Regions from separate parts of the Streptomyces sp. JL2001 genome, predicted to be linked through region 3. Evidence: riboswitches for the same ligand, from Rfam matches in the RefSeq annotation. Region 3 holds a riboswitch; each other region holds the start of a gene.
What was found. A riboswitch is a leader RNA that binds a small molecule or an ion and turns the genes downstream of it on or off. The one in region 3 is predicted to bind cobalamin.
Positions count from the first base shown of each region.

Region 1: it holds a riboswitch for cobalamin, as region 3 does, so the genes downstream of both, metE (5-methyltetrahydropteroyltriglutamate--homocysteine S-methyltransferase) here and ACE1OA_RS31415 (energy-coupling factor ABC transporter permease) in region 3, are expected to answer to the same signal.
Region 2: it holds a riboswitch for cobalamin, as region 3 does, so the genes downstream of both, ACE1OA_RS26865 (cobalamin biosynthesis protein) here and ACE1OA_RS31415 (energy-coupling factor ABC transporter permease) in region 3, are expected to answer to the same signal.
Region 4: it holds a riboswitch for cobalamin, as region 3 does, so the genes downstream of both, ACE1OA_RS21620 (ABC transporter substrate-binding protein) here and ACE1OA_RS31415 (energy-coupling factor ABC transporter permease) in region 3, are expected to answer to the same signal.

Region 1 covers NZ_CP169421.1:1,942,450-1,949,398, forward strand. The annotation lists gene ACE1OA_RS08440 (asparaginase) at 1-532, shown strand, start outside; gene aspA (aspartate ammonia-lyase) at 561-1,970, shown strand; cobalamin riboswitch at 2,055-2,254, shown strand; gene metE (5-methyltetrahydropteroyltriglutamate--homocysteine S-methyltransferase) at 2,456-4,777, shown strand; gene ACE1OA_RS08455 (YhgE/Pip domain-containing protein) at 5,056-6,342, shown strand; gene ACE1OA_RS08460 (hypothetical protein) at 6,365-6,949, opposite strand, start outside.
Region 2 covers NZ_CP169421.1:6,017,882-6,024,830, forward strand. The annotation lists gene cobO (cob(I)yrinic acid a,c-diamide adenosyltransferase) at 1-55, opposite strand, end outside; gene ACE1OA_RS26855 (putative cobaltochelatase) at 55-2,088, opposite strand; gene ACE1OA_RS26860 (cobyric acid synthase) at 2,231-3,736, opposite strand; gene ACE1OA_RS26865 (cobalamin biosynthesis protein) at 3,733-4,695, opposite strand; cobalamin riboswitch at 4,729-4,862, opposite strand; gene ACE1OA_RS26870 (hypothetical protein) at 4,984-5,205, opposite strand; gene ACE1OA_RS26875 (inorganic phosphate transporter) at 5,227-6,492, opposite strand; gene ACE1OA_RS26880 (alpha/beta hydrolase) at 6,898-6,949, shown strand, end outside.
Region 3 covers NZ_CP169421.1:7,036,481-7,043,429, forward strand. The annotation lists gene ACE1OA_RS31395 (glutaredoxin domain-containing protein) at 1-418, opposite strand, end outside; gene ACE1OA_RS31400 (energy-coupling factor ABC transporter ATP-binding protein) at 695-1,543, opposite strand; gene cbiQ (cobalt ECF transporter T component CbiQ) at 1,540-2,289, opposite strand; gene ACE1OA_RS31410 (energy-coupling factor ABC transporter substrate-binding protein) at 2,296-2,724, opposite strand; gene ACE1OA_RS31415 (energy-coupling factor ABC transporter permease) at 2,721-3,422, opposite strand; cobalamin riboswitch at 3,452-3,657, opposite strand; gene ACE1OA_RS31420 (PTS-dependent dihydroxyacetone kinase phosphotransferase subunit DhaM) at 3,735-4,139, opposite strand; gene dhaL (dihydroxyacetone kinase subunit DhaL) at 4,136-4,711, opposite strand; gene dhaK (dihydroxyacetone kinase subunit DhaK) at 4,919-5,911, opposite strand; gene ACE1OA_RS31435 (plasmid stabilization protein) at 6,303-6,626, opposite strand; gene ACE1OA_RS31440 (SRPBCC family protein) at 6,719-6,949, opposite strand, start outside.
Region 4 covers NZ_CP169421.1:4,850,518-4,857,466, reverse strand. The annotation lists gene ACE1OA_RS21635 (putative leader peptide) at 1-37, opposite strand, end outside; gene ACE1OA_RS21630 (ABC transporter ATP-binding protein) at 98-880, opposite strand; gene ACE1OA_RS21625 (FecCD family ABC transporter permease) at 877-1,932, opposite strand; gene ACE1OA_RS21620 (ABC transporter substrate-binding protein) at 1,983-2,957, opposite strand; cobalamin riboswitch at 2,997-3,116, opposite strand; gene ACE1OA_RS21615 (Mov34/MPN/PAD-1 family protein) at 3,161-3,601, opposite strand; gene ACE1OA_RS21610 (amino acid permease) at 3,679-5,115, opposite strand; gene ACE1OA_RS21605 (DUF2017 domain-containing protein) at 5,555-6,133, opposite strand; gene clpS (ATP-dependent Clp protease adapter ClpS) at 6,133-6,438, opposite strand; gene ACE1OA_RS21595 (nicotinate phosphoribosyltransferase) at 6,541-6,949, shown strand, end outside.

The sequences.
Region 1 (6,949 bases), 5.1 Mb from region 3:
GCCGGACCGCCCGGCTCCGCTCGCGCTTCCGCGGGCCGCCACGGCCGGGGAACCCGGCGCCCTCCCCCGGGTCGACATCGTCACCCACCACAGCGACGGCGACCCGCTGCTCCTGAACGCGGCGGTCGCCGCGGGCGCGCAGGGCATCGTGCTGGTCGGCACCGGTGCGGGCAACGCCACTCCCGAGATAGCCGAGGCGGTCGCCGAGGCCGTCTCCCAGGGGGTCCTGGTGGCCCTGACCACCCGGGTGCACTCCGGCCCGGTCGCCGAGATGTACACCGGCGGCGGCGCCGTGGACCTGGTCGCGGCGGGCGCGGTGCTCACCGGCACGCTGCGGGCCGGTCAGGCCCGGATGGCCCTCGTCGCGACCCTGCTCTCCGACGTCGCCCCGGGGCGGCGTGACGCCCTGCTGCGCGACCTCCTGAACGGCCCGACCCGCGCGGAACCTGCCCTGGCTGCCGGCGGGTCGGGCTCCCGTTTCTCCGGCGCCCACGCCTCCCCCGCCGCCCGGCAGCCCGCCGCGCTCCGCTGACGCCGAAGAACCGAAGGTCGGACACGCCATGCAGAACCCCTCCCGCCGCGAGCACGACCTCCTCGGTGAGCGTGCGGTGCCCGCCGACGTCTACTGGGGCATCCACTCGCTGCGCGCCCAGGAGAACTTCACCGTCACGGGCCTGCCCATCTCGGTGTACCCGCGGCTCGTCGAGGCGCTCGCCGCCGTCAAGGAGGCCGCGGCCCTCGCCAACGAGGAACTGGGGCTGCTGTCCCCGGAGAAGGCCCGCGCCATCGTCGCCGCCTGCCGGGAGATCCGCGCCGGGCGGCTCCACGAGCAGTTCGTCGTGGACGTCGTCCAGGGCGGCGCCGGCACGTCCACGAACATGAACGCCAACGAGGTCGTCGCCAACCGCGCGCTCGAACTCCTCGGCCACGCCAAGGGCGAGTACCAGCACCTGCACCCCAACGAGGACGTCAACCTCAGCCAGTCCACCAACGACGTGTACCCGACCGCCGTCCGGATCGCGGCGATCACGTCGGTGCACGGGCTCCTCCAGGCCACGGCAGTGCTCCAGGACGCGTTCGCGGCCAAGGCGTTCGAGTTCCGCGACGTCCTGAAGATGGGGCGCACCCAGCTCCAGGACGCCGTCCCCATGACGCTGGGCCAGGAGTTCTCCACGTACGCCGTGATGCTGGACGAGGACCGCAACCGGCTGGCCGAGGCCGTCGAGCTGATCCACGAGATCAACCTCGGCGCCACCGCCATCGGGACGGGGCTCAACGCCCCGGCCGGCTACGCCGAGACGGCCCGGCGGCACCTGTCCGAGATCACCGGCCTGCCGCTGGTGACCTCGCCCAACCTGATCGAGGCCACCCAGGACTGCGGGGCGTTCGTCCAGCTCTCCGGTGTCCTCAAGCGCCTGGCGGTGAAGCTCTCGAAGACCTGCAACGACCTGCGGCTGCTCTCCTCCGGGCCGCGCGCCGGCCTGAACGAGATCAACCTGCCCGCCGTGCAGGCCGGTTCGAGCATCATGCCGGGCAAGGTCAACCCGGTGATCCCCGAGGTCGTCAACCAGGTCGCCTTCGAGGTGATCGGCAACGACATCACGATCACCATGGCCGCGGAAGGCGGCCAGCTCCAGCTGAACGCCTTCGAACCGGTCATCCAGCACGCCCTGTCGAAGAGCATCACCTCGCTGCGCGCCGCCTGCCTCACCCTCGCGGAGCGCTGTGTCTCGGGCATCACCGCCAACACCGAACAGCTGCAGGCGACCGTGCGGAACTCCATCGGTCTGGCCACCGCCCTCAACCCGCACATCGGCTACACCGCGGCCACCGCCATCGCCCAGGAGGCGCTGCGGACCGGGCGGGGAGTCGCCGAACTCACGCTGGAGAAGGGGCTGCTGCCCGCCGAACGCATCGCCGAGCTGCTCAGCCCGGAGCGGCTGACCGGCGCGACGCCGCACCGCGTGTAAGAAGGCATGTCGCCGGCGGCGATTCCCGGCCAACTCGCCTCCGGGGCGGCGGACCCGCCCGCGGGCCGACTAGGGTGGCGGCCGCAATGGGTTCGCGCCCGTCCGCCGGACGGGACGCGTCGTAAGAGGGAACCCGGTGGGAATCCGGGACTGCCCCGCAGCGGTGAGTGGGAACGACCGCCGTCATACGCACTGGACCTGTACGGGTCCGGGAAGCGACGGCCACTAGGTGTCCGCCTCGGAGAGAGGTGGGTGTGCCCGCGAGTCCGAAGACCTGCCCGCTGCCCGCGCGCGACCGTTCGCGCGCGGACATCCCGGTGACCTCGAGGGCGGGTCGGCGTACAGAGCGGGCGAGCCGCCCCGAACCGACGTGCATGCATCCGGCATGACACGGCGGGCGGCCACGGTCCGCTCGTCCACGCACCCCTTCGCGCCCTCGTCCCGTCGCCGGGACGCATGGAGACACGCTCGCGAAGGAGAGTTCCGTGACGACAAGGGCGACACGAAGGGCCGCGGCGACGGCCACCCTGTACGGGTACCCCCGCCAGGGCCGGGGCCGCGAACTGAAGAAGGCCGTCGAGGGCTACTGGCAGGGCCGGGTCGACGCCGAGTCCCTTCACCGGACCGGCCGGGACCTGCGGCGAGCCACCTGGATGCAGCTCGCCGACACCGGCATCACCGAGGTGCCGACCGGCGACTTCTCGTACTACGACCACGTGCTCGACACCAGCGTCATGGTCGGCGCCGTGCCCGAGCGCCACCGGGCCGCCGTCGCGGCCGACCCGCTCGACGGCTACTTCGCGATGGCGCGCGGCACGCAGGACGTGGCGCCGTTGGAGATGACGAAGTGGTTCGACACCAACTACCACTATCTGGTCCCGGAACTCGGACCCGACACCGTCTTCACCGCCGACTCCGCACGGCAGGTCGCGGAGCTGCGCGAGGCGCGGGCGCTCGGCCTCACCGCCCGGCCCGTCCTGCTCGGCCCCGTCACCTACCTCCTGCTGGCCAAGCCGGCTCCCGGCGTCCCCGACGACTTCCGGCCGCTCACGCTGCTCGACCGGCTGCTGCCGGTGTACGCGCAGGTCATGGCCGACCTGCGGGCTTCGGGCGCCGAGTGGGTGCAGCTCGACGAGCCCGCCCTCGTCCAGGACCGCACCCCGGCCGAACTGAACGCGGTCGCCCGCGCCTACCGCGAGCTCGGCGGGCTCACCGACCGGCCCCGGCTGCTCGTCGCCTCCTACTTCGACCGGCTCGGCGCCGCGCTGCCCGTCCTGGCGAAGTCCCCCGTCGACGGCCTGGCCCTGGACTTCACCGGCCCCGCCGCCGCCAACCTCGACGACCTCGCCGCGGTCGGCGGGCTGCCGGGCAGGCGACTGGTCGCCGGAGTCGTCGACGGGCGCAACATCTGGATCAACGACTACGAGAAGTCCCTCGCCCTCCTCGGCACCCTGCTGGGGCTCGCCGGGCGGGTCGACGTCGCCGCGTCCTGCTCGCTGCTCCACGTGCCGCTCGACGCCACGGCCGAACGGGGCATCGACCCCCAGGTGGCGCGCTGGCTCGCGTTCGCCCGGCAGAAGGCCGGCGAGATCTTCACCCTCGCCCGCGGTCTGTCCCGGGGCACCGGGGCGATCGCGGCCGAACTCGCCGCCAACCGCGCCGCCCTCGCCTCCCGTTCGACGTCCGCGCTGACCCGCGATCCGGCGGTCCGGGCCAGGGCGGCAGCGGTCAGGGACGCCGACCTCAGGCGCCCCCAGCCGTACGCGCTGCGCGCGGCCGCCCAGCGGACCGGGCTCGGTCTGCCGCCGCTGCCCACGACCTCGATCGGCTCCTTCCCGCAGACCTCCGAACTGCGCGCGGCCCGCGCCGACCTGCGGGCGGGCCGGCTCGACGCGGCCGGATACGAGGCGCGGATCGAGGCCGAGATCCGCGAGGTCGTCGCCTTCCAGGAGCGGACGGGCCTGGACGTGCTCGTCCACGGCGAACCCGAACGCAACGACATGGTGCAGTACTTCGCGGAGCAGCTGACCGGGTACCTCGCCACCCGGCACGGCTGGGTCCAGTCGTACGGCACCCGGTACGTCCGGCCGCCGATCCTGGCCGGGGACGTCTCGCGCCAGGACCCGATGACGGTCCGCTGGACCGCGTACGCGCAGTCCCTGACGCGGCGCCCGGTCAAGGGGATGCTCACCGGGCCGGTCACCATGCTGGCCTGGTCCTTCGTCCGCGACGACCTGCCGCTCGCCGACACCGCCCGGCAGGTCGCCCTGGCGCTGCGCGACGAGGTGGCCGACCTGGAGGCGGCCGGCACCGCCGTCATCCAGGTCGACGAGCCGGCCCTGCGCGAGACGCTTCCGCTGCGGGCGGAGCGGCACGCCGCCTATCTCGACTGGGCGACGGAGGCGTTCCGTCTCACCACGAGCGGCGTCCGGCCGGAGACCCAGGTCCACACCCACATGTGCTACGCCGAATTCGGGGACATCCTGGCGGCGATCGACGATCTCGACGCCGACGTCATCAGCCTGGAGGCCGCCCGCTCCCACATGGCCGTGGCGGGTGAGCTCGCCTCTGCCGCGTACCCGCGCGAGGCGGGCCCGGGCGTCTGGGACATCCACTCCCCGCGCGTGCCGTCCCCGCAGGAGGCGACCGGGCTGCTGCGCGAAGCGCTGAAGGCGATCCCGGCCGAACGCCTCTGGGTCAACCCCGACTGCGGCCTGAAGACGAGGTCCTGGCCGGAGACCCGCGCGTCCCTGGAGAACCTCGTCGCGGCGGCGCGCGAGCTGCGTGCGGAGCTGCCGGGCACCTGACGCCCGGGCGCCCGCCGGATCCCGGGCCGGAGGACCCAAGGTCCTCGTACGAGCCCTCCGGCCCGGGACCCGTACGCCCCGCTTCGGTGCCGTACGACGCCCGGGAGGGTCGTACGGCCCCTCCCGGGTGTCGTACACGGTTCCCGGCCTCCGGGGGTGGCTTCACCTCTCCGGGCGAGCGGCCTGCCCCGGCCGGGGGGCACCGCGGTGAGGCGGCGCGGTTCCCGGCGGAGCGCCGCGCATCATGGGCCGACCTGTTCCAGAGCCGACGGAGAAGCATGACCTCCCCGAGCACCTCTCCGGACGACGGCCCCCTGGTCCGAGCCGGCACCCTGCTGCGTCGTCCGCGGTTGTGGCTGATGCCCACGATCCTCACGGGACTGCTCGCCCTGCTGCTGTCCCTCCTCTACATGGGCGGCGTCGTCAACCCCCAGGGCGACCTGCGGAACCTGCCCATCGGCCTCGTCAACGCCGACCGGGGCGCCCCTCTGCCCGGGCAGCAGCAGAACGTCGGGACGCAGATCAGCCGGGCGATCACCGGCGACCGGAAGAGCGTCGCGGCCGAGTGGCAGACCCTCACCCTCGCCGAGGCGCAGGACCGGCTCGACTCCGGGAAGATCTTCGGTGCGCTCGTCATCCCCGCCGACTTCACCGCGTCGGTCGCCGCGCTCACCACGGCGAACGCGACCACCCGGCCGACGATGACGGTGCTCACCAATCCCGGCAAGGGCAGTCTCGGCTCCTCTCTCGCGAGCCAGATCTCCACGACGGCCGCCCACCAGGCGTCCCGTGCGATCGGCGAGCGTCTCACGGCGGCCTCGACCGGCGCCGCGACGACCTCCACCACCCGGCTGCTGCTCGTCGACCCGGTGGACGTGGTGACCAGGGTCGGCCATCCCCTGGGCGGCCACAGCGGCCTCGGACTGAGCGCGTTCTACTACACACTGCTCCTCGTCCTCGCCGGCTTCCTCGGCGCCAACGTCATCAACAACGCCGTGGACACCTCCCTCGGCTACGCCGACAACGAGATCGGCCCCTGGCACGCCCGCCTGCCCACCGTGCCGATCAGCCGCACGCAGACGCTGCTGCTGAAGATGGCCATGACCGCCGGCATCACGGTGCTCAGCGTCTCCCTGGTGATGCTCGCCTGTGTCGTGATCCTCGGCATGGACGCGACCCATCTGCCGTTGCTGTGGATCTACTCCTACTGCGCCTCGCTGGCGGTCGGCCTCGGGGTGCAGGCCATCAACGCCGCGTTCGGCGGGGTGGGCCAGCTGGTCTCGATGTTCGTGTTCATCGTCCTCGGCCTGCCGTCGTCAGGCGCCACCGTGCCGCTCGAGGCCGTCCCCGCGTTCTACCGCTTCCTGTCGTACTTCGAACCGATGCGCCAACTCAGTGACGGGGTGCGGGCGATCCTGTACTTCGACGCCCGCGGCGACGCCGGGCTCGGCCGCGCCTGGATCATGATCGCGCTCGGCACCGTCCTGGCCCTGCTGTTCGGCTTCGCGATGACGTCCTACTACGACCGCAAGGGGCTGAAGCGGCTGACACCGCAGCCGGCCTGAACCCCCGGCCGCCCGGCGCGCGTCAGGAGGCTCCGCCGGACGAATGCTTCGCGCCGCCGTTCCCCGAGCCGCCCCTGTTGCCGTTCTCGCCCCCGGCGCCCTTCGACGCCTTCCCCGACGCCTTCTTCGGCTTCCCGGCGCTGTTCGCCGGGGCCGGCGGGTCCGCCGCGTCCACGGCAGGGTGCGGACGCGGCTCCCGGTGGCAGTAGGCCGCGACCCGCTCCTCGCCCCCGGCCGCTGTCGCGAGCCGTCGCCAGGCCGTCGATTCCAGCGTCTCGTCCTGGCCCTTGGCCTGGGTGCTGCCGGCGCCGTCGGCCTTGTCGTCGCCCTGCCCCCGCTGCCCGTTCTTCTCCCGGCCCAGTCCCACCGCGTGGCACAGCGCCTCACGGTTCTCGGCGGGAGGCGGGACCGGGTGCCGGTCCGGTCGGAAGGGGGTGGCCAGGTCCGAGGGTCCCGGCCGGCCGGTCTCCGTGCCCGCGGGGCCGGACGCCCGCTCGTGCGTGGCGGAGTCGGCGGGGCGCGGTGCGGCGGGCGGGTCCAGGAAGCCCGCGGACAGGCCTCCGGTGGCGAGGGCCACACCGCCCAGCGTGAGGCTCGCGAGGAGCCC
Region 2 (6,949 bases), 1.0 Mb from region 3:
GCTGGCGGGTGGTCAGACCGTCGTCGGGAACGACGGTCGGCTGTCCCTGTGGCATTAAGCGGCCCTCCTGGTCGCGTGTCCGGCTTGTACGTCCCTGACGAGTCCGGCGATCGAGTCGGCGCGCAGCTCGTCCAGGGTCACTGCGGTGCCGCCCAGTTCACGGGCGAGATCCCCGGCGAGCCCGAGGCGCACCGGCCCCGTCTCGCAGTCCACGACGACGGCCGCCGTGCCCTCCGCGGCGTGCAGCCGCGCGGCCCGGGCGGCCAGCGCGACCGGGTCCTTGCCGCCGGTCGCCCGGCCGTCGGTGACGACGACGAGCAGGGGCCGGCGCGAGGGGTCGCGCAGCCGCTCGACGCGCAGCACGTCGTGCGCCTTGAGGAGCCCGGCCGACAGCGGCGTACGGCCGCCGGTCGGGAGCTGTTCGAGGCGGGCGGCCGCCGCGTCCACCGACGACGTCGGCGGCAGCGCCACCTCGGCGTCCCGGCCGCGGAAGGTGATCAGACCGACCTTGTCGCGCCGCTGGTAGGCGTCCAGGAGCAGGGAGAGCACGGCCCCCTTGACGGCGCTCATCCGCTGCCGTGCCGCCATCGAACCGGACGCGTCCACGGCGAACAGCACCAGGTTGCCCTCGCGGCCCTCGCGGGTCGCCTGCCGCAGGTCGTCCCGGCGGACGACCAGCCCGGCACCGGTACGCCCGCGGGCCTTCTGGTGCGGCGCGGCGGCCTGCACGGTCGCCGACAGGTGCAGCTTCGTCAACGTGCCCCGGGGGCGCACGGCGCCGGTCGTCCTGCCGTGCTCGGTACGGGCGCGGGAGCGGCGCCCGGCCGCACCCTCGCCGAGCCCGGGCACGCTGAGCATCTTCGTCCGGAAGGGCTCGGCCGCCTTGACGGCGGCCCGCTCGCCCGCGCCGGACCCGCCCGGCGCGGGAGCGGACGCCGGACCCTCGTCCGACCCGGTGCTCTCCGGGGCCGCCTCCGGCCCCTCGCCTTGCGGCGGTACGCCCCCGCCCCCGCCTCCGCCGGGGCCGCCGTCGCCCGGGCCCGGATCCGGGTCGTCGTCGTCCGTGTCCGTGTCCGTGTCCCGGAACCGGTCCAGCGTCTCGTCGAGCTTGTCCTCGTCGAGGCCGGGCGCGTCGAAGGGATTGCGCCGCCTGCGGTGCGGGAGCGCGAGCAGGGCCGCCTGCCGCACGTCCTCGGCGGTGACGTCCGTCCGTCCGTCCCACGCGGCCAGCGCCGTGGCGGTGCGGGCCATCACGATGTCCGCGCGCATGCCGTCGACCTCGAACGCGGCGCAGGTCGCGGCGATCCGGAGCAGTGCGGTGTCGCCGAGGACCACGGCCGGCAGCAGCGCCCGGGCCGCGACGATCCGGTCCCGCAGCGCGCGCTCCTCGTCGGCCCAGCGCGTCGCGAAGGCGGCCGGATCGTCGTCGTACGCCAGTCGGCGCCGCACGACCTCGACCCGCTGCTCGGGCTCGCGGGACGCGGCGACCTCGACGGTCAGCCCGAAACGGTCCAGCAACTGCGGCCGCAGCTCGCCCTCTTCGGGGTTCATGGTCCCGACCAGCAGGAAGCGGGCCGCGTGCCGCACCGAGACTCCCTCGCGCTCGACGTACGAGGAGCCCATGGCGGCGGCGTCGAGCAGCAGGTCGATCAGGTGGTCGTGGAGGAGGTTGACCTCGTCCACGTAGAGGATCCCACGGTGCGCGTCGGCGAGGAGCCCGGGCTCGAACGCCTTCACGCCCTCGGCCAGGGCCCGTTCGATGTCGAGGGCGCCGACCAGCCGGTCCTCGGAGGCGCCGACCGGCAGTTCCACCATGCGCGCGGCGCGGGCGGCGGCCGCGGCGGCCTCGTGCGGCCCGTCCGGGCAGGCCGGATCGGGCGTGGCCGGGTCGCAGCTGAACCGGCAGCCCGCCACCACCGGAACCTCCGGAAGCAGGTCCGCGAGCGCGCGGACGGCCGTGCTCTTGGCGGTGCCCTTCTCGCCGCGGACGAGGACACCGCCCACCGCCGGGCTGACGGCGTTCAGCAGCAGCGCCAGCCGCAGGTCGTCCATGCCGACGACGGCGGTGAACGGGTACCGGGTGCTCATCGGTCGATCCTTCCTTCGGGTTCGCTGTGGGTGTCCCGGGGCGCACGCGCCTCGCGCGCGAGCGGGCGGCGCGTGCCGACGGGGGTGCGCGCGTGGGCGCCGGCGGATGCGCGGATGGTGCCGGTCCGGGTGCCGGCGGCGCTCACGGGGCGCCCGGCGGGATGAACGGCAGCCCGGCCGGCGGACCGCTCTCGATCAGCCGCAGCAGCGCGTCCGTGTCCGCGTGCTCCTCGATCAGGTCGCCCAGCCGGTCCAGCTGCTCCTCGCGCAGCGCGCCGAACGACGTGTCGGGCGCCGGGACGAACCGCCGCCCGGCCGCCGCCGCCACCTCGCGCAGGAACGCCCGGCGGAAGCCGTCGCTCTCCAGCGAGCCGTGCCAGTGCGTCCCCCAGACGGCGCCGACCCGGCAGCCGTCCAGGAACGGCTCCCCGCCCAGCACCTCGGCGACGCCGTGGTGGATCTCGTAGCCCTCCACGCGCTCGCCGAGCGCCTCGCCGACCGGCCGGGCCAGCGTCTTGTCGACCGCGAACCGGACCCGGACCGGCAGCAGCCCGAGCCCGTCCACGGCCCCGGCCTTGGACTCGACCTCGTCCTCGATCCGGATCCCGAGCGCCTGGAAACCACCGCAGACGCCGAGGACCGGGCGGCCCTCCGCGGCCCGGCGCGCGAGCGCGTCGGCGAGGCCGCGCTCGCGGAGCCAGGCGAGTGCCTTCACCGTCCCTCGGGTGCCCGGCACGATCACCAGGTCCGCGTCGACGAGCTCCTCGGCGCGGTCCACGAAGCGCACCACCACGCCCGGCTCGGCCGCCAGCGCGTCCACGTCCGTGAAGTTGGACATCAGCGGCACCGCGCAGACCGCGACCCGCAGGACGTCCTCGCCGACCGGCGGCGCCACGACCGACTCGCGGACCGCGCCGCGCATCGAGACCCGCAGTCCGTCCTCCTCGTCGATGCCGAGGCCGTGGGCGTACGGCAGGACGCCGAAGGTCCGCCGGCCGGTCAGCCCGTGCAGCATGTCGAGCCCGGGCTCCAGCAGCGTCACGTCGCCGCGGAACTTGTTCACCAGATAGCCCGCGATCAGCTCCTGGTCCTCCGGCGCGAGCAGGGCCGTCGTCCCGAAGAACTGGGCGAACACCCCGCCCCGGTCGATGTCGCCGACCACGAGCACCGGCAGCCGTGCGGCCCGCGCGATGCCCATGTTCACGATGTCCGTGCGCCGCAGGTTGATCTCGGCCGGACTGCCCGCCCCCTCGCAGATCACGGCGTCATACGTGCCCCGCAACTCCTCCAGGCACGCCATGACCGGCTCGAAGAGCTCCCGCTGCCGGCCTCCGTGGTAGCCGCGCGCGCTCAGCTCGCCCACCGGCCGGCCCATCAGCACGACCTGGCTGGAGCGGTCGCTGCCCGGCTTCAGCAGCACCGGGTTCATCAGCGCGGTCGGCTCCACCCGGGCCGCCTGCGCCTGCATGGCCTGGGCCCGGCCGATCTCCGCGCCCTCGCGGGTCACGAAGGAGTTCAGGGACATGTTCTGGCCCTTGAACGGGGCCACCTTCACCCCCTGGCGGACCAGCCAGCGGCAGATGCCGGCCGTGACGACGCTCTTCCCCGCGTCGGACGTGGTCCCGGCGACCAGCAGTCCGCCCCTCATATCCGCCTCCGCTTGATCGCACCCATGATCAGCCGGCCGCCCACACAGGCCGCCAGCGTCAGTCCCGTCACGCGCCGCGACAGCCGCACGGCCCGCTCGATGTCCGCGACCTCCACGTCCCGTCCCGCCCCGTTCAGCACCGGCCGGTGCTCTACCCGCCCGCCGTACGAGAGCGTCCCGCCGAGCCGTACGCCGAGGGCGCCGGCGAACGAGGCCTCCACCGGGCCCGCGTTGGGGCTCGGGTGCCGGCCGGCGTCGGCCTTCCAGGCGCGGGCGGCGCCCCGCGGGTCGCCGCCGGCCACCGTGGCGAGCACGGCGGTCAGCCGGGCGCCCGGCCAGCCCGCCAGGTCGTCGAGCCGGGCCGAGGCCCAGCCGAAGCGCCGGTGGCGCGGGGACTTGTGGCCGACCATCGCGTCGAGCGTGTTCACCGCACGGAAGCCGATCAGCCCCGGCACCCCGGCGACGGCGCCCCAGACGAGCGCCCCCACGACCGCGTCGGAGGTGTTCTCGGCGACCGACTCGACGACGGCGCGGGCCATCGCGGGGCCGTCGAGGGACTGCGGGTCGCGCCCGCACAGATGGGGCAGCCGCTCGCGGGCCACGTCCAGGTCCCCGGCGGCGAGCGCCCCGCCGACGGCACGGGCCTCCCGGCCCAGGGTGGTGCCGCCGACGACGGCCCACACGGCGGCGGCGGTCAGGGCGACGGAGGCGGCTCGCCGGTCCCGTACGGCCCGTGCGGCCAGCGCGCCGGCCGCGGTCGCGCCACCGGCGCAGACGGCGGTGTGCAGGGCGCCCCACCCGCGGTGGTCGTGCCAGAGAAGCCGTTCGACGGCGCCCGCGGCCCGTCCGAACGCGGCGACCGGATGGCCGCGGCGGGGGTCGCCGACGAGCAGGTCCGCCGCCAGACCGGCGGCGGCGCCGTACGCGAATACACCTGTGGCTGCACTGCGGCCGGGCATGGCGCTGTGTCCTCACTCAGGGTCCGCGCCCTGGCTCGACGTGACCGGCGGGGAGAGTTCCTGACTCCCGGGGAGGCTCTCCCCGGTCACAGTGGCGGGACCGCGCCGGAATCGCACCGGGCTTCCTCTTCTGCCGCCGTAATGGCCCCGGAAGTCCACCACGCTGTGCGAACACCCGTCAACTCACCCTTGACCTGCGGCGGGACAGTGTGCGAAGCCCCACAGCACGACGGCCGGGCGGGCCGCACCCGAGGGTGCGGCCCGCCCGGCCGGTGGGGTCGTCCCGCGTCAGACGACGATCAGATAGATCCCGTACGCGACGGCCGCCGCGCACAGGGCGAAGCAGGCGTACGCGCCGGTACGCGCGAGGGTGGCGGAGCCTCCCTGGGCCGCGGCCTGCTCCTGCTTGGAGAGGCCGACGATGCCGAGGGTGAACAGGCCCACGAGGGCGACGGTCGCCACGAGGCTGACTCCGAAGACGGAGCCGAGAGCTGCCCAGTCGATCTTCATGCGTGCGTGTCCCTTGGTTCCTTAGACCGCCGCGGCCGGGGCCGCGGGGGCTGCCGGGTCCGTGGGGGCCGGCGAGGGGATGGTGGTCTTCAGGTCCTCGTCCGCGACGGCGGCGACGGTCCCGGCGGGCGGCGGGCTGACCGCCGCGATCGCGGTGGTCACGACGCCCGCGGGCTCGGCGTCGAGGTCGTCCGCGGTGACGTTGTGGTGGTCGACCGGCTTGCGGCGCGACAGGGCCCAGATGACACCGGAACCGGCGACCAGCAGGACCGCGACGGCGACGATGCCCCAGGTGCCCTGCTTGGTGAGGAACTCGGCGCCGGCGCCGACCAGACCCGCGGCGGGCAGGGTCAGACCCCAGGCGACGAACATCCGGGTCGCGGTCGACCAGCGGACGACGCCGCCCTTGCGGCCGAGGCCCGCGCCCATCACGGCGCCGGAGCAGGACTGGGTGGTGGAGAGGGAGAAGCCGAGGTGCGAGGAGGCCAGGATGACCGTGGCCGCGCTCGTCTGGGCCGCGAAGCCCTGCGGCGGGCGCAGGTCGGTCAGGCCCTTGCCCATCGTGCGGATGATGCGCCAGCCGCCGAGGTAGGTGCCCATCGCGATGGCCAGACCGGCGGAGACGATGACCCACATCGGAGGGTTGGAGCCGGGGGCGAGGACGCCACCGGTGACCAGGGCGAGGGTGATGACACCCATCGTCTTCTGGGCGTCGTTGGTGCCGTGGGCGAGGGAGACCAGACCGGCGGAGGCGATCTGTCCGGCCCGGTAGCCCTTGGCCGTGGACTTCTCGTCCGTCTTGGCGCCGATCCGGTAGGTGAGCCGGGTGGCCACCGTCGCGGCGAGGCCGGCGACGATCGGCGCGGCGATCGCGGGGAGCAGGACCTTGGTGACGATGGTGCCGCCGTTGACCGCCGACCAGCCGGCGGACATGACCGCCGCACCGATGAGGCCGCCGAAGAGGGCGTGGGAGGAGCTCGACGGGAGCCCGAGCAGCCAGGTCAGCAGATTCCAGAGGATGGCGCCGACGAGCGCCGCGAAGATCACTTCGGTACGAATGCCCTGTTCGTTGATGATCCCGCCGGAGATCGTCTTGGCGACCTCCACGGAGAGGAACGCACCGACCAGGTTGAGCGCGGCGGACATGGCCACCGCCGTCTTGGGCTTGAGGGCACCGGTCGAGATGGTCGTCGCCATCGCGTTGGCGGTGTCGTGGAAACCGTTCGTGAAATCGAACACGAGAGCTGTCACGACCACAATGGCGAGCAGCAGCGTGATGTGTTCCATTTACCCAGGCAATCGTTTGACGTCAGTGGCTCGACGAACGTAAGCAACCTGGGTGAACGGAAGGTGAACTGGGCCGGGCGGTGTGGTGTCCCGAATCGGGGTCCGGTCATTCCGCTTAGCGCTCCGGGCGTCGATCCGTCCACGATGTGGTCCCCGTGCAACCCCGGGTAAGCCGTGCCGTAGCGGGGCAGAACCGACTTCTGTTGACTGCCGCCCCGCCAGTCCCTCTCGTCCCACGGGCAAGATCACCCGGCCGGGGGACCCCCGTGGGGTGACCCACGTCACTCCGTCGAGTGCGCGGAGGTGGCGCGGGGGAGACGCCGGGGGCCACCGGGGCGACCGGCGGACCGCCCGAAGGGCCGCGGTCCGGTGGCACCCCGTCCGCACCCTGCCGACACTGGGAACGTGCGCCCGGCTACAGCGACGGCAGCGGCCGTCACCACTCTGATCGGTGTCG
Region 3 (6,949 bases):
GTTCGCGCACCCAGGCAGGATCGGGGTTGGTGTGCGGCCGGCCCGCCACGACGACGGTCGGCACGGTCTCGTCGCCGTCGTTGGCCGCCCTCACCACCGCCGCTCCGGCCGGGTCGCGCCAGATGTCGACCCAGTGCAACCGGCGGGCGCGACGGCCCAGCCGGATGCGCAGCCGCAGGCAGTACGCGCAGCCCGGCCGCCAGTAGACGACCGGCCGGCCGTCGACGGCGCTGCGGCGTTGCGCCTCCGTCGCACCGATCGACCTCGGGAAGACCAGCGGCGAGTTCACGCCTGCCAGCAGCACGAACGCCGCCAGGAGCGCCGCGGCTTCGCCGGGGCGCCCCCGGAGGAACAGCCCGGTCGCGACGGTTGAGCCGATGGACACGAGCAGCACCGGCAGGATCCACATGCGCGTCATGATGATCCAGGCTATCGGTGAGCCGAGTCTCCCGCCGGAGCGGGCCGCCGACCCGCGGGTACCCGCCGGCCTCCCGGGCGTCACGCACCACGTCGAGCGAGGCCTCGGCCACCAGGGGCAACTCCTCCTCGGGGAAGGTCATCGCGCCGTCGCCGAACGAGATCAGGTACCGCGTCCTCCACGGCTCCCTCGGCCGTCGGCCCCTTCGAACCCTCCTCGCCCTACGAGGAACGCCTCCCTTCGGAACCGAAGCTCCTCCCCGCTTCCGAGGCACCGTCAGGCCCGCCCCCGCACCTCCGCCCACGCGTCCAGCTCCTCCGCCGTCCGCGGACCCGGCGCGTCCGGTGCCAGCAGGCCGTGGCCGCGCAGCAGCCGGGTCACGGCCATGCCCCACGGGCGGCGCAGCCGGGCCGCGGCGAGCAGCGCGTCGTCGCCGAGCAGTTCGGCGATCGGCCCGGTCCGGAGCCCTTCGGGCGACAGCACCGCGGCGTCGTCCGCCCAGCGCAGCGCCAGATCCACGTCGTGTGTGGCCATCACCACGGTCGTACCGGTGTCCCGCAGCCGGCCCAGCACCTCCAGCAGTCGCTCCTGCCCGTGCGGATCGAGCCCGGCCGTCGGCTCGTCCAGGACCAGGACCCGCGGGCGCATCGCCACCGCCCCCGCGATCGCCGCCCGCTTGCGCTGCCCGTACGAGAGGAGGTGCGTCGGCCGGTCCTCCAGGGCCACGATGTCCAGCGCCTCCAGCGCCTCGCGGACCCGCAGCCGCACCTCCTCCTCCGGCAGGCCCAGGTTCATCGGCCCGAAGGACACGTCCTGGCCGACCGAGGCCGCGAAGAGCTGGTCGTCCGGGTCCTGCACCACGAGCTGCACCGTCGTCCGCAGCCGGGTCAGACCCTTGCGGTCGTGCGACACCTTCTCGCCGTCCAGCCGGAGCGTGCCGCGGCCGAGCCGGAGCCCGCCGCTGAGCAGTCGCATCAGGGTCGTCTTGCCACTGCCGTTGCGGCCGAGCAGAGCCGTCGCCCGCCCCTCGGGCACGGCGAAGTCGATCCCGTCCAGGACGGCGGGACCGTCCTCGTAGGCGAATCCCGCCTTGACCAGCTCCACGACCGCGGACCGAGAACTCAACGCAGGGACCTTTCGAGTACGAGAGTGAGCGCGACGAGCCCGGCGAGCAGGCCGGCCGACGCGGTGAGGAACCGGCGCGAGACCGCGGCCTCGGGCACCAGGACCCGCAGCGTGCCGTCGTACCCGCGCCCCGCGAGTCCGGTCTGCAGCCGCTGGGCGCGGTCGAAGGCACGGACGAACGCGGTCGCGCCGAGCCCGGCCAGGGAACGCCAGGTCGCCGCCCGTGTGGTGAGCCCGAGCCGGGCCGCCTGCGCCTGCCGGATCCTGGCCATGGCGTCCAGGAGCAGGAAGCCGATCCGGTACATCACCAGGGCGACGTCCACGACCGGGGCCGGCACGCCCGCGCGGACGAGCCGGGGCAGTACGTCCGAGACCGGCGTGGTGAAGGCGAACAGCAGGACCCCCAGTGAGGCGGCCGACGTCCGCAGCAGCAACTCGCCCGCGTGCACAGGTCCGTCCGGAGCGAGGGCGACGAGCCCGTGGGCCCCGCCGACCTCGAACAGCAGCGGGACCGCACCCGTCACGCAGAAGCCCAGGGGGATCCGGAACGCCCGCCACAGCTGACGTCGCGGCACGCCGGCGGGTCCGAGCAGCACGGTCAGCGTGGCCGCGGCGACCAGCACGGCGCCGGGCCACGGCGGCAGGCACACCGCGCACAGGGTGAGACCGAAGCCGAGAACGGCCTTCTCGGCAGGATGACGGCGACGCCAGCGACTGCTGTGCGCCGCCGCGTCGATCGGCAGCATCCGTGACTACTCGTCGCCGGGCGGCGCGGCCGCGGGCTTCACGGACATCGCCGCCGTCGCCGCCGACTTCGCGGACGATGCCGACGGAGTGACGGCGGGCGTCGTCGTGCCGTCCGGTGTCGCCCGGGCCGCCGCGCGGGCCTCGCCCTGCCTGCGCCCCTTGCGCAGGCCGAAGTAGTACGCGAGGACACCGGCGCCGAGCGCGGCCTGGAGCGCGAACAGCGCCGACTCGATCTCGCCGGACGGCGGCTCGTAGAGCGGGCTGAACCACGGCTCGTAGTCCGGACTGAGCTCGGTGATGGCGGTCTCCGCCTCGGCGTCGGCGCCGGTGAACGGCTCCTCCTTGTGGTCGCCCAGCCCCAGCAGCAGGGGCAGTACCGCCAGCGCGGCCACCACGAGCAGCAGCAGTGAGTTGATCTTCGCGTTCCTGCTCATCGGCCGACCGCCTCCGTGGTCCCGCTCTTCCGGCCCGCGGGAAGCAGCACGCCGAGCCGGGTCAGTTCCCCCTTGCTCGACTGCGCGAGCAGACGCATCACGAGCACCGTCAGCAGACCCTCGCTGACCGCGAGCGGGATCTGCGTGACGGCGAAGATGCCGCCGAACTTCGCCAGCGCCCCGACGAAGCCGCTGCCCGGGTCGGGGAACGCCAGCGCCAGCTGCACGCTGGTGACGCAGTAGGTGGAGAGGTCGGCGACGAAGGCGCCGAAGAAGACGCTCACCATCAGCGGGACGTCGAACCGCCGCAGCAGCCGGTACGTCCCGTACCCGGCCCACGGGCCGACGATCGCCATCGAGAAGGCGTTGGCGCCCAGGGTGGTCAGCCCGCCGTGCGCCAGGAGCAGTGCCTGGAACAGCAGGGTGATGGTGCCCAGTACCGCCATCACGGGCGGCCGGAAGAGGATCGCGCCCAGCCCCGTACCGGTCGGGTGCGAGCAACTGCCCGTCACCGAGGGAATCTTGAGGGCGGACAGGACGAACGTGAAGGCACCGGAGGCGCCGATCAGCAGCGTCGACTCGGGATTGGCCTTCACCTCACGGGTCAGCGCACGGACACCGTGGACGACGAAGGGGGCGGCTGCGACGCCCCAGGCGGCCGCGTGCACAGGGGGCAGGTACCCCTCGGCTATATGCATGGTTGGGAGACCCTCTCCAGCACCTCGTGGATGGACAACGCACCTTGGCCGGTCTCCTGGCTGACGGTCATGACGCCCGGACTCCGCCTTCCCACACCGCCCGCGGTCGCCCGCGGTGGTGCAGTGGCTTCCCTGGGGACCTCCCAGGGCGTGGAGCCGGACCTCCCGATCACAGTGGCGAGGGCCGCACCGGTACTGCACCGGTTTCCCGTACACCAAGGCCCTGCGACATTAGTGCGTTGACCAGGTACATCACAACACGGTGGTGTGCCGGCACGGCCCGTGACGGGCGGCCGGGCCGCCCGCCGGGCCTCATGCCTTCCGGTAGGTGTACGCCTCCGAGGCCGCCGCCTCCACGGCGTCCAGGTCCCCGCCGGCGCTCGCCGTCACCAGGGCGGCGACGGCTCCCTCGACGAACGGCGCGTCGATCAGCCGGGCCCCCGCGGGCAGTTCGCCGTCCTCGGCGAGGAGCGCCTTGACGGTGAGGACGGCGCTGCCCAGATCGACGAGCAGGGCCACACCCGCGCCGCGGTCCGCGGCCTCGGCCGCCTCGGCGATCAGCTCCGCGCTGGTGCCGAGACCGCCGTCCGGAGTGCCGCCCGCGGGCAGGATCGGCGCGCACGGGCCGCCTCCGGCCAGACCCCGGGCGAGTGCGGCGACGGCCGCCGCCACCGGGCCGCTGTGGGAGACGAGGACGATGCCGACCTGCCCGGTCATCCCGCCGCCTCGGCGAGCGCGGCCATCAGCAGCGCGGACGAGGTGGCTCCGGGGTCCTGGTGCCCGACGGAACGCTCGCCGAGATAGCTGGCCCTGCCCTTGCGGGCCCGGAGGGGCACGGTCGCGAGGGCGCCCCGCTCGGCCGCCTCCCGCGCGGCACCGAAGGACCGGCCCAGTGCCTCGGCCGCCGGCAGGAGGGCGTCGAGCATGGTCTTGTCGCCGGCCTGCGCCCCTCCGAGTCGCGACACCGCCGAGACCCCGGCATCCAGCGCCTCGGCCAACCGGGCCCGGCTCACGGCCGGTTCGTCGCCCAGTTCCTTGCCGGTCCGGCGCAGCAGCGTCCCGTACAGAGGCCCGGACGCGCCCCCCACCGTGGAGATGAGCCGGCGTCCCGCGGTCACGAGGACGGCCCCCGGCGTCGGGGGCGGCTCCTTCTCCAGTACGGCCGTGACGGCGGCGAAGCCCCGCTTCAGGTTGGCGCCGTGGTCGGCGTCGCCGATGGCGGAGTCCAGCTCGGTCAGACGGTCCGCCTCCCGGTCGACGGCGGCCGCGGCGATCGTCAGCCAACGGATGAAGAAGGCGGCGTCGAACGCCCCGGACGCGGCGTCGGAGAATGCGCCCGGCGTGCCGGGGGAGCCGGGTGGGTCGGAGGATGCGCCGGGTGTGTCGGGGGAGTCGGGGGCGGTCGGCTCGGGCACTGCGGTCACCTCGCTGGAGTCGGCTGCGGTGGGGGAGTTCGGGAGCGCGGGAGTTCAGCGCGTCGGGGGCCGCCCGAGGCGTCACCGGCCCCAGCGCAGCGCCGCCGTCTGCACGGGCGCGTCCCACAGCCGCAGCAGTTCCTCGTCCACCTCGCAGAGCGTCACCGAGCAGCCGGCCATGTCGAGCGAGGTCACGTAGTTCCCCACCAGCGTGCGGGCGACCGGGATGCGGCGTTCGGCCAGCACGCGCTGGACCTCTGCGTTGAATCCGTACAGTTCGAGCAGAGGGGTGGCGCCCATGCCGTTGACCAGGACCAGGACCGGACCCGACGGTCGCAGGTCCTCCACGACGGCGCTCACGGCGAAGTCGGCGATCTCCCGCGAGGTCATCATCGCGCGCCGCTCGCGTCCCGGCTCGCCATGGATCCCGATTCCCAACTCCAGCTCGCCATCGGGGAGTTCAAATGTGGGACTGCCCTTCGCCGGGGTACTGCAGGCGCTCAGGGCCACCCCGAAGGACCGCGACCGCTCGTTGACCCGGCGGGCGACGGCCTCGACCCGCTCCAGCGGCGCGCCCTCCTCGGCGGCTGCTCCGGCGATCTTCTCCACGAAGAGGGTGCCCCCCGTGCCGCGCCGCCCGGCCGTGTAGAGGCTGTCCGTCACGGCCACGTCGTCGTCGACCAGGACCCTGGCGACCTGGACGCCCTCGTCCTCGGCGAGCTCGGCGGCCATCTCGAAGTTGAGGACGTCGCCGGTGTAGTTCTTGACGACGAACAGCACCCCCGCCCCGCTGTCCACCGCGGCGGCGGCCCGCACCATCTGGTCGGGCACCGGGGAGGTGAAGACCTCGCCGGCGCACGCGGCCGCCAGCATCCCCGGCCCGACGAACCCCGCGTGCAGGGGCTCGTGCCCGGATCCGCCGCCGGAGACCAGCCCCACCTTGCCCGCCATGGGGGCGTCGCGCCGCAGGACCACGCGGTTCTCGACGTCGACGGTCAGTTCGGGGTGGGCCGCGGCCATGCCGCGCAGCGCGTCGGCGACGACGCTCTCGGGCACGTTGATCAGCATTCGCACGAGTACCTCCGGGGGAGTGGAGCGGGTGAGTCGTCCAGCGGGTCGGGGCAGGGCGTGACGCGGGGGCGGTACGGCAGGTGGCGCGGCGCGGGAGGGTGCCGGTCGCCGGGCCGGGGGACGGCCGTACGGCGCCGGCACGGCAGCGCGCGGGCGCCGACCACCTGAGCGGCAGTCAGCGCGGAGGGGGCGGGCCGTCCTTCGCGGGTGCGCGTCACGCACCGATTATCGACGGCGCCGGGCCTGCCCGCACGGGTACCGCGGGTTCGGGTGCGGACAGGCGATCGGGGGTGCGGCGACGAACGGCTCCACGCTCCGTCGCGGGCAGGAGGACCGGTGGCGCCCGGACGGCGGGTGCGGGGGGTTCGGCCGCGTGTGCGTGGCCCAGAGCGTGTCAGTGACCCAGAGCCCGCTTGAGCTCCGCCTTGTCCATCTTGGAGCGGCCCTCGATGTTGCGCTGCCGGGCCTCGTTGTAGAGCTGCTCCTTCGTCGGGCCCTGCGCGCCCCGGTGGGACCGCTGCCCGCCCCGACGCGACGATGACATGTCCTCGAGGGAGGTCCGGCTGGCGGTCTTCGACTCGCCTGCGCGGGCACGTTCCTTGTTCACCGTGCGCGCGGCGATCTCCTTGGCCCGCTCGGTGCTCTCGCCGCGATCCTCGGCGCTCTCCTTGATGTGCTCGTACTGCCGCTCGCGTTTGGGGCTCGAACCACGAGGCATGACGTCTCCTTGGTCGGGTCGGGTCGGGTCGGGTCGGGTTCCGGCCGGTTCCGCGATACCCGCCGGGGGCGAGCGCATGCGCGCCGTCGGCGTCACTTCCTGCCGGCGTCCTCGTACTCGTCCTCGTCTTCCTCCTCGTCCTCCTCTTCCTCCTCCGGCTCGTCCTCGTCGTACTCGTCCTCGTACGCCCCGTCCTCCTCCTCGTCTTCCTCGTCCTCCTCGTCCTGGTCGGCTTCGCCGTCCTCGTCGTCCGCGCCTTCCTCTCCTTCGTCCTCGTCCCGGTAGCCCTCCTGACCTTCCTCGTCCTCTTCGCCCTCTTCGCC
Region 4 (6,949 bases), 2.2 Mb from region 3:
TGCCCGGCGTCTGTTCGCTCACGTCATGGGAAACCATGCGGTCATCGTATCGATTCCCGGTCCGGGTTCCGGAATGTGATCTCACATGACGGACATCTCATGCTCGGCTGGTGGACGCGGGGTGCCCGGCCGGGAGGTAGAGGACGGTCGGGGTGCCGGTGACGGGGTGCGGGACGACCTCGGCGTCCACGCCGTAGACGCCCGCGAGCAGGCCGGGGGTGAGGACCTCCGCGGGCGGCCCGTGGGTGACGATCCGGCCGTCCTGCAGGACGTAGAGCCGGTCGCAGTAGGCCGCGGCGAGGTTGAGGTCGTGCAGGGCGAGCAGGTTGGTGGTGCCCAAGTCGCGTACGAGCGAGAGGACTTCCAGCTGGTAGCGGATGTCGAGGTGGTTGGTCGGCTCGTCGAGGACCAGCAGGGCGGGGTCCTGGACGAGGGCCCTGGCGACCAGGGCCCGCTGGCGTTCGCCGCCGGAGAGGCCGGGGTACGGGCGCTGCGCGAGGTCCGCGATGCCGACCCGGGCGAGGGCGGCCTCGGCCCGTTCCAGGTCGTCGCCGGTGTCGCCCTCCCAGAAGCGCTTGTGCGGGGAGCGGCCGAGGGCGACGAGTTCACGGACGGTCAGCTCGAACTCGGTCGAGGCGTCCTGCGGGACGGTGGCGATCCGGCGGGCGCGGGCCTTCGGGGTGAGGGCGTGCAGGTCGTCGCCGTCGAGCAGCGCCCGGCCCGAGGTGGGCCGCAGGGTGCCGTAGACGCAGCGCAGGAGGGTGGTCTTGCCGCTGCCGTTGGGGCCGACGAGGCCGACGGTCTCGCCGGGGCGGGCGTGTACGTCGACGGCCCGCAGCCGTGTCCCGTACGACAGTGCCTCGGTGCGCAGTTCGGTCACAGCGGGCTCCCTTCCGGGCGGCGGCGCATCAGCCAGAGGAAGAACGGGCCGCCGGTGAGGGCGGTGAGGACGCCGACGGGGATGTCCTGGGGCGCGGCGACGGTCCGGGCGGCGAGGTCGGCGAGGACCAGGGCGAGCGCGCCGCCGAGCGCGGCCACCGGGAGGAGGCGGCGGTGCGGGGCGCCGACGGCCATCCGGGCGGCGTGGGGGACCATCAGCCCGACGAAGCCGACGGCTCCGCTGGCCGCGACCATGACGGCGGTGACGAGCGAGGCCAGGACGAAGACGGCGGCGCGGAAGCGGGCCGTGTCCAGGCCGAGGACGGTCGCGCCCTCCTCGCCGACGAGGAGGAGGTCGAGCGGGCGGGCGAGGGTGAGCAGCGCGCCGACGCCGACGGCGAGGGCGGCGGCGGGCAGCAGGAGGGTGTCCCAGCGGGCGCTGCCGAGGCCGCCGAGGGACCAGAACATCGCCTCCTGGAAGTGCTCGGGCCGCCCGGCGAGCACCAGGAGCAGGGTGGTCAGCGCGGACAGGATGTAGGAGACGGCGACGCCGGCGAGGACGAGCCGGGCTCCGGTCATGGTGGAGCCGCGGCGGGCCAGCGCGTAGACGAGGACCAGGGCGAGCAGGGCGCCGGCGAAGGCGCCGGCGGGCAGGGCGAGCGTCGAGGTGATGCCGGCGCCGCTGCCGATGCCGAGGACCAGGACGAGGACGGCGCCGGTGGACGCCCCGGAGGAGATCCCGAGGAGGAAGGGGTCGGCGAGGCGGTTGCGGACCAGTGCCTGCAGGACGGTGCCGACGACGGCGAGGCCGGCGCCGACGACCGCGCCGAGCAGGACGCGGGGCAGCCGGACGTCGAGGACGATGGTGCGGAACGGGGACGGGGCGGCGTCGCCGGTGAGGATGCGGGTGACCTCGGCGACGGGGATGGTCACGGATCCGAGCGCGACCCCGGCGACGACGGCGCACGCGAGGGCGGCGAGGAGGCCGGCGACGACGAGCCCGTACGGGACGGGGGCGGCGGCGGGTGGGCGTGCGGCGGCCCGCGCGCCCACCCGGAGGGGCGGGTGCGCGGGCTGCCGGGCGTCCCCCTTCGGGGGCGCGGTCACCGGTCCGGGTGGAGCTGGGCGGCGAGCTTGTCGACGGCGGCGGGGACGCGGACGCCGAGGACCGTGTCCGAGAGCGGCATGACGGCGAAGCGCTGGTTCCTGATCGCCGGGACGTCGCGGAGGGCGGGGTCCTCCAGCAGGCGCTTCTTCTTCTGTTCGACGGTGGTGGAGCCGTAGTCGTAGATGACGATCACGTCGGGCCGGCGGGCGACGACCTGTTCCCAGGTCGCGTCGCCGAAGGGCTTGGCGAGGTCGGCGAAGACGTTGCGGCCGCCGGCGCGGGTGATCAGTTCGTTGCCGATGCCGGTGCCGCCGGCCGTGAACGCGGTCTTGTCGCCGCTGTCGTAGACGAAGACGGAGACGGGGGGCACGTCCTTCAGGCGGCGTTCGGTGGCGGCGACGGTCTTGCGGGCCTCGGCGGTCCACTTCCGGCCGCGTTCGGGGACGCCGAAGGTGCGGGCGACCTCGTCGACCTCCCGGTAGAGGTCGGTGAGCGAGGAGGCGCCGGAGGGGCAGTACTCCGTGTTCAGCCGGGTGCTGATGCCCGCGGCCTTGAGGTCGTCGCGGCCGCGGCCGGCCTTGGCGTCGAAGGCGGAGGCGTAGCCGCCGTACACGAAGTCGGGGCCGGCGGCGAGCAGCGCCTCCTTCGACGGGTACTCCTTCGCGAGCACCGGGACGGAGTCGTACGCCTTCTTGTAGGCGGGCAGGACGCGGTCGTCGAGGTAGGCGGTGCCGACGAGGGACTTCTCCAGGCCGAGGGCCAGCATGACCTCGGTGACGTGCTGGTTCATCGTCACGGCACGTCGCGGCGGGGCCTGGTAGGTGGTCTGCACACCGCAGTTGGCGACGGTGTAGGGGAATCCCGGGGCGGCCTTCGGGTCCGGGGGCTGCTGCGCGGCGGGCGCGGAGCAGGCGGCGAGCAGCGGGAGAAGGACGAGGGCGGGCAGCGGTGAACGGCGCCGGGTCAACACGGACGTGCCTCCTGACGGGGATTTCCACGTCCCCGGTCGGTGGTGAGAAGGCGGCAGGTCAGTTCCTGGCTTCCGGCTCCCGGGGCGGGAGCCGGTCACAGTGGCGGGACCGTGCCGGATTCGCACCGGCTTCCTGGGTCCTGCCGCCCTGATGTCCGGTCAGTCTCTCATCACGTCGTCGGCGTGCGGAGGGCTGAGGCGCTTCAGGCTCCGGGGGTCTGCGCGTACGCCTCGACGACCTGGACCTCTTCCTCGGTGACGACGCCTTCGACGATGGTGAAGGAGCGGAACTGGAAGGGGCCGGCGTCGTCCGTGTCCGCGGTGGAGACGAGCACGTAGTGGGCGGCGGGCTCGTTCGCGTAGGAGATGTCCGTGCGGGACGGGTAGGCCTCGGTCGCCGTGTGCGAGTGGTAGATGACCACGGGCTCCTCGTCCCGGTCGTCCATCTCGCGGTACAGCTTCAGCAGGTCGGCCGAGTCGAACTCGTAGAACGTGGGCGAGCGCGCGGCGTTCAGCATCGGGATGAAGCGCTCGGGGCGGCCGGTGCCGGCCGGGCCCGCGACCACGCCGCAGGCCTCGTCGGGGTGGTCCGCGCGGGAGTGTTCCACGATCTGGTCGTACAGGGCCCGGGTGATGGTCAGCATGGTCGACAGGATAAGCGGGCGGGCCGCCGCGTACCGAGGAGTGGTACGCGACGGCCCGAATGCCGAGACGGCGGAGATCAGGAGCGCTTGACGAACGCCGCGCCCTGCGGGTTGCGGGCCTTCAGCACGAGGTACGAGACGCCCATGATCAGGGCCCACACCGGCGCGCCGGGCCACAGCGCGACGCGGGAGTCGGGGTCGATTCCCATCATCACGATGACCATGCCGATGAAGGCGAGCGCGAACCAGCTGGTGAACGGGGCGCCCGGGGCCTTGAAGCCGGACTCGGGCAGCTCGCCGCGGTTCGCCTTGGCGCGGTAGCGGATCTGGCAGACCAGGATCATGATCCAGGCCCACATGCCGGAGATGGTGGCGAAGGAGACGACGTAGTCGAAGGCCTTGCCCGGCGCCACGTAGTTGATCCACACGCCGACCAGCATCAGCGCGGCGGAGACCGTCGTGCCGAGCAGCGGGACGCCGTTGGCGGTGAGCTTGGTGAGGAACTTCGGCCCCTGGCCGTTCAGCGCGAGGTCGCGCAGCATCCGGCCGGTGGAGTACATGCCCGAGTTGCAGGACGACAGGGCGGCGGTCAGCACCACGAAGTTGACGATGGCGGCGCCGATGCCGAGGCCCATCTTCTCGAAGGCGGCGACGAACGGGGAGACGCCCGGCTGGAACTCCGACCACGGCACGACCGAGAGGATCATGATGAGGGCGCCGACGTAGAAGACGGCGATGCGCCACGGGACGGTGTTGATCGCCTTGGGCAGGACGGTCTTGGGGTCCTTGGACTCGCCGGCGGTGACGCCGACCAGCTCGACCGCGAGGAAGGCGAACATCACGATCTGCAGGGTCATCAGCGTGCCGCCGAGGCCCTTGGGGAAGAAGCCGCCGTCGTTCCAGAGGTTCGCCACGGAGGCGGTCTCGGCCGCGTCGGAGAAGCCGATGGTGAGGATGCCGGCGCAGATGAGGATCATGCCGACGATCGCGGTGACCTTGACCATCGAGAACCAGAACTCGAGCTCACCGAAGAGCTTCACGGAGATCAGGTTCGCGCCGTAGAGGATGACGGTGAAGATCAGCGCGAAGGCCCACTGCGGGAAACTCCCGTGTGTCCAGAACGCCATGTACTTGGCGGCCGCGGTGACCTCGGTGATGCCGGTGACGACCCAGAAGAGCCAGTACGTCCAGCCGGTCACGTACCCCCAGAAGGGGCCGACGAACTCGCGGGCGTACTCCGAGAAGGAGCCCGACACCGGGCGGTACATGAGCAGTTCGCCCAGGGCCCGCATGATGAAGAAGATGACCAGGCCCGCGATGGCGTAGGCCAGGATCAGGCTGGGGCCGGCCTTGGAGATGGCCTTGCCCGCGCCGAGGAAGAGTCCGGTGCCGATGGCACCGCCGATGGCGATCATCTGGATCTGCCGGGCGCCGAGGCCACGCTGGTAGCCCTCGCCGCCGCCCACGGCCCCGTCGGTGCCGTCGTGCTGCTTGTCGACCTGCACTGAGGTCATGGTGGTGCGCCTTTCTCCATGCTGATCCGCGCCGACTGCGTCTGGCCGCGGATCAGGTCCTGATCCCCCCGGATGTGGAATGGAGTGCTACCGGCGGTCAGCCGGCTCGAGCGCCCCCGGGGACAGGGGTGGCGTCCCCGGGCGGTCGTGAAGATTTATCACGCGTGAAACGTCGATCGACGGGCACTACTGTGGCGCACGCCACAGGAAGAAGCGGACGAAGAGGACTCAACACGGCAAGCTAGAACACTTTGGTGACGTATTCGTTATCCGGATTTGAGCGTCCGCTGAGCGAACGGAAGAGGCTCGTGCGGGGGGCCGGAAGCGTCCCGTCGGCCCCGCTTCGGACCGACGGGACGGCCGGTGGCGGCCGGGGCAGGACATGGACCGCCGGGGAGCGCCCGGGAGCGCCGCGCCAGGCGGGCTCCCCCGGGGGCGCCTACGGCATCAGCGTCTCGACGAGCGACTCCTGGAGCGCGCCCAGCCACAGGTACGCCATCACCATCGGCTTGCGCGGGTCGGAGTCCGGGAGCCGGTACAGCCCCTCTCCCCCGTCCTCGTCGGTGACCTCCAGGCGGGTCCCGATGGTCAGCCGCAGGTCGTTGATCGCGCCGAGCCAGGCCCGCGACTCGTCAGCCGTCAGCTTGAGGACGGCCCCGCCCTCGCCGACCGGGGTGAGGGTGTCCAGGCTGCGGACGACCTTCAGGGCGTCCTCGCGCTTGCGGGCCCGCAGGTCGTTCTCGGTGTAGCGGCGGAAGTCGGCCGCCGCCGCCCGCTGCTCCTCGTCCGCGTCGCCGTAGGCGTCGGGGAAGAGCCGCTTGAGGGCGGGATCGGACGGGGGCTCGCTCGGGCCCTCGGCGAAGAGCGCGGCGAGCGGGTCCTCGCCCTCGACGGGCTCGTCGCCCGGTCCGATCAGCTCCATGAGCTGGACGGCGAGGGAGCGGAGGATGGAGACCTCGACCTCGTCGAGCGCGACGGCCGCGCCGCCGCCGGGCAGCGCCTCGAACCGGCCGGCCATCAGCCGCGGTCCTGGGTGAGGGTCGCCCACAGTCCGTAGCCGTGCATCGCCTGCACGTCCCGTTCCATCTCCTCGCGGGTGCCGCTGGAGACCACCGCGCGGCCCTTGTGGTGCACGTCGAGCATCAGCTTGTGCGCCTTGTCCTTGGAGTAACCGAAGTACGTCTGGAAGACGTAGGTCACATAGCTCATCAGGTTGACCGGGTCGTTGTGGACGAGGGTGACCCACGGGACGTCCGGCTCGACGACGGCGAAGGTCTCTTCAGCCGATTCCGTCTGTTCGATCTCAATAGGCGCGACGCTCACTCACCCCATGCTGCCACTCTCCGTGGCCTGTCGCACAAACGGGTCAGGGGCGCGTCCCTAGAAATCGTCACTCTGACGAGTATTCGGGGTAGCATCGCTGACATGAACGCTGCGGACCTTGGGCTCCCGGTGGACGTGCCGTCGACCGCGCTCTTCACCGACCAGTACGAGCTGACCATGCTCCAGGCGGCCCTCCGGGCCGGCACCGCCGACCGGCGCTCCGTCTTCGAGGTCTTCACCCGGCGGCTGCCCGAGGGGCGGCGCTACGGGGTGGTGGCCGGCACCGGACGCGTCCTGGACGCCGTCGAGAACTTCCGGTTCGACCCGGCCGTCCTCGGCTTCCTGCGCGAACAGGGCATCGTCGACGAGCCCACGCTCGAGTGGCTCGCGGGCTACCGCTTCTCCGGCGACATCTGGGGCTACCCCGAGGGCGAGGTGTACTTCCCCGGCTCGCCGATCCTGCGGGTCGAGGGCAGCTTCGCCGAGTGCGTGCTGCTGGAGACCGTGATCC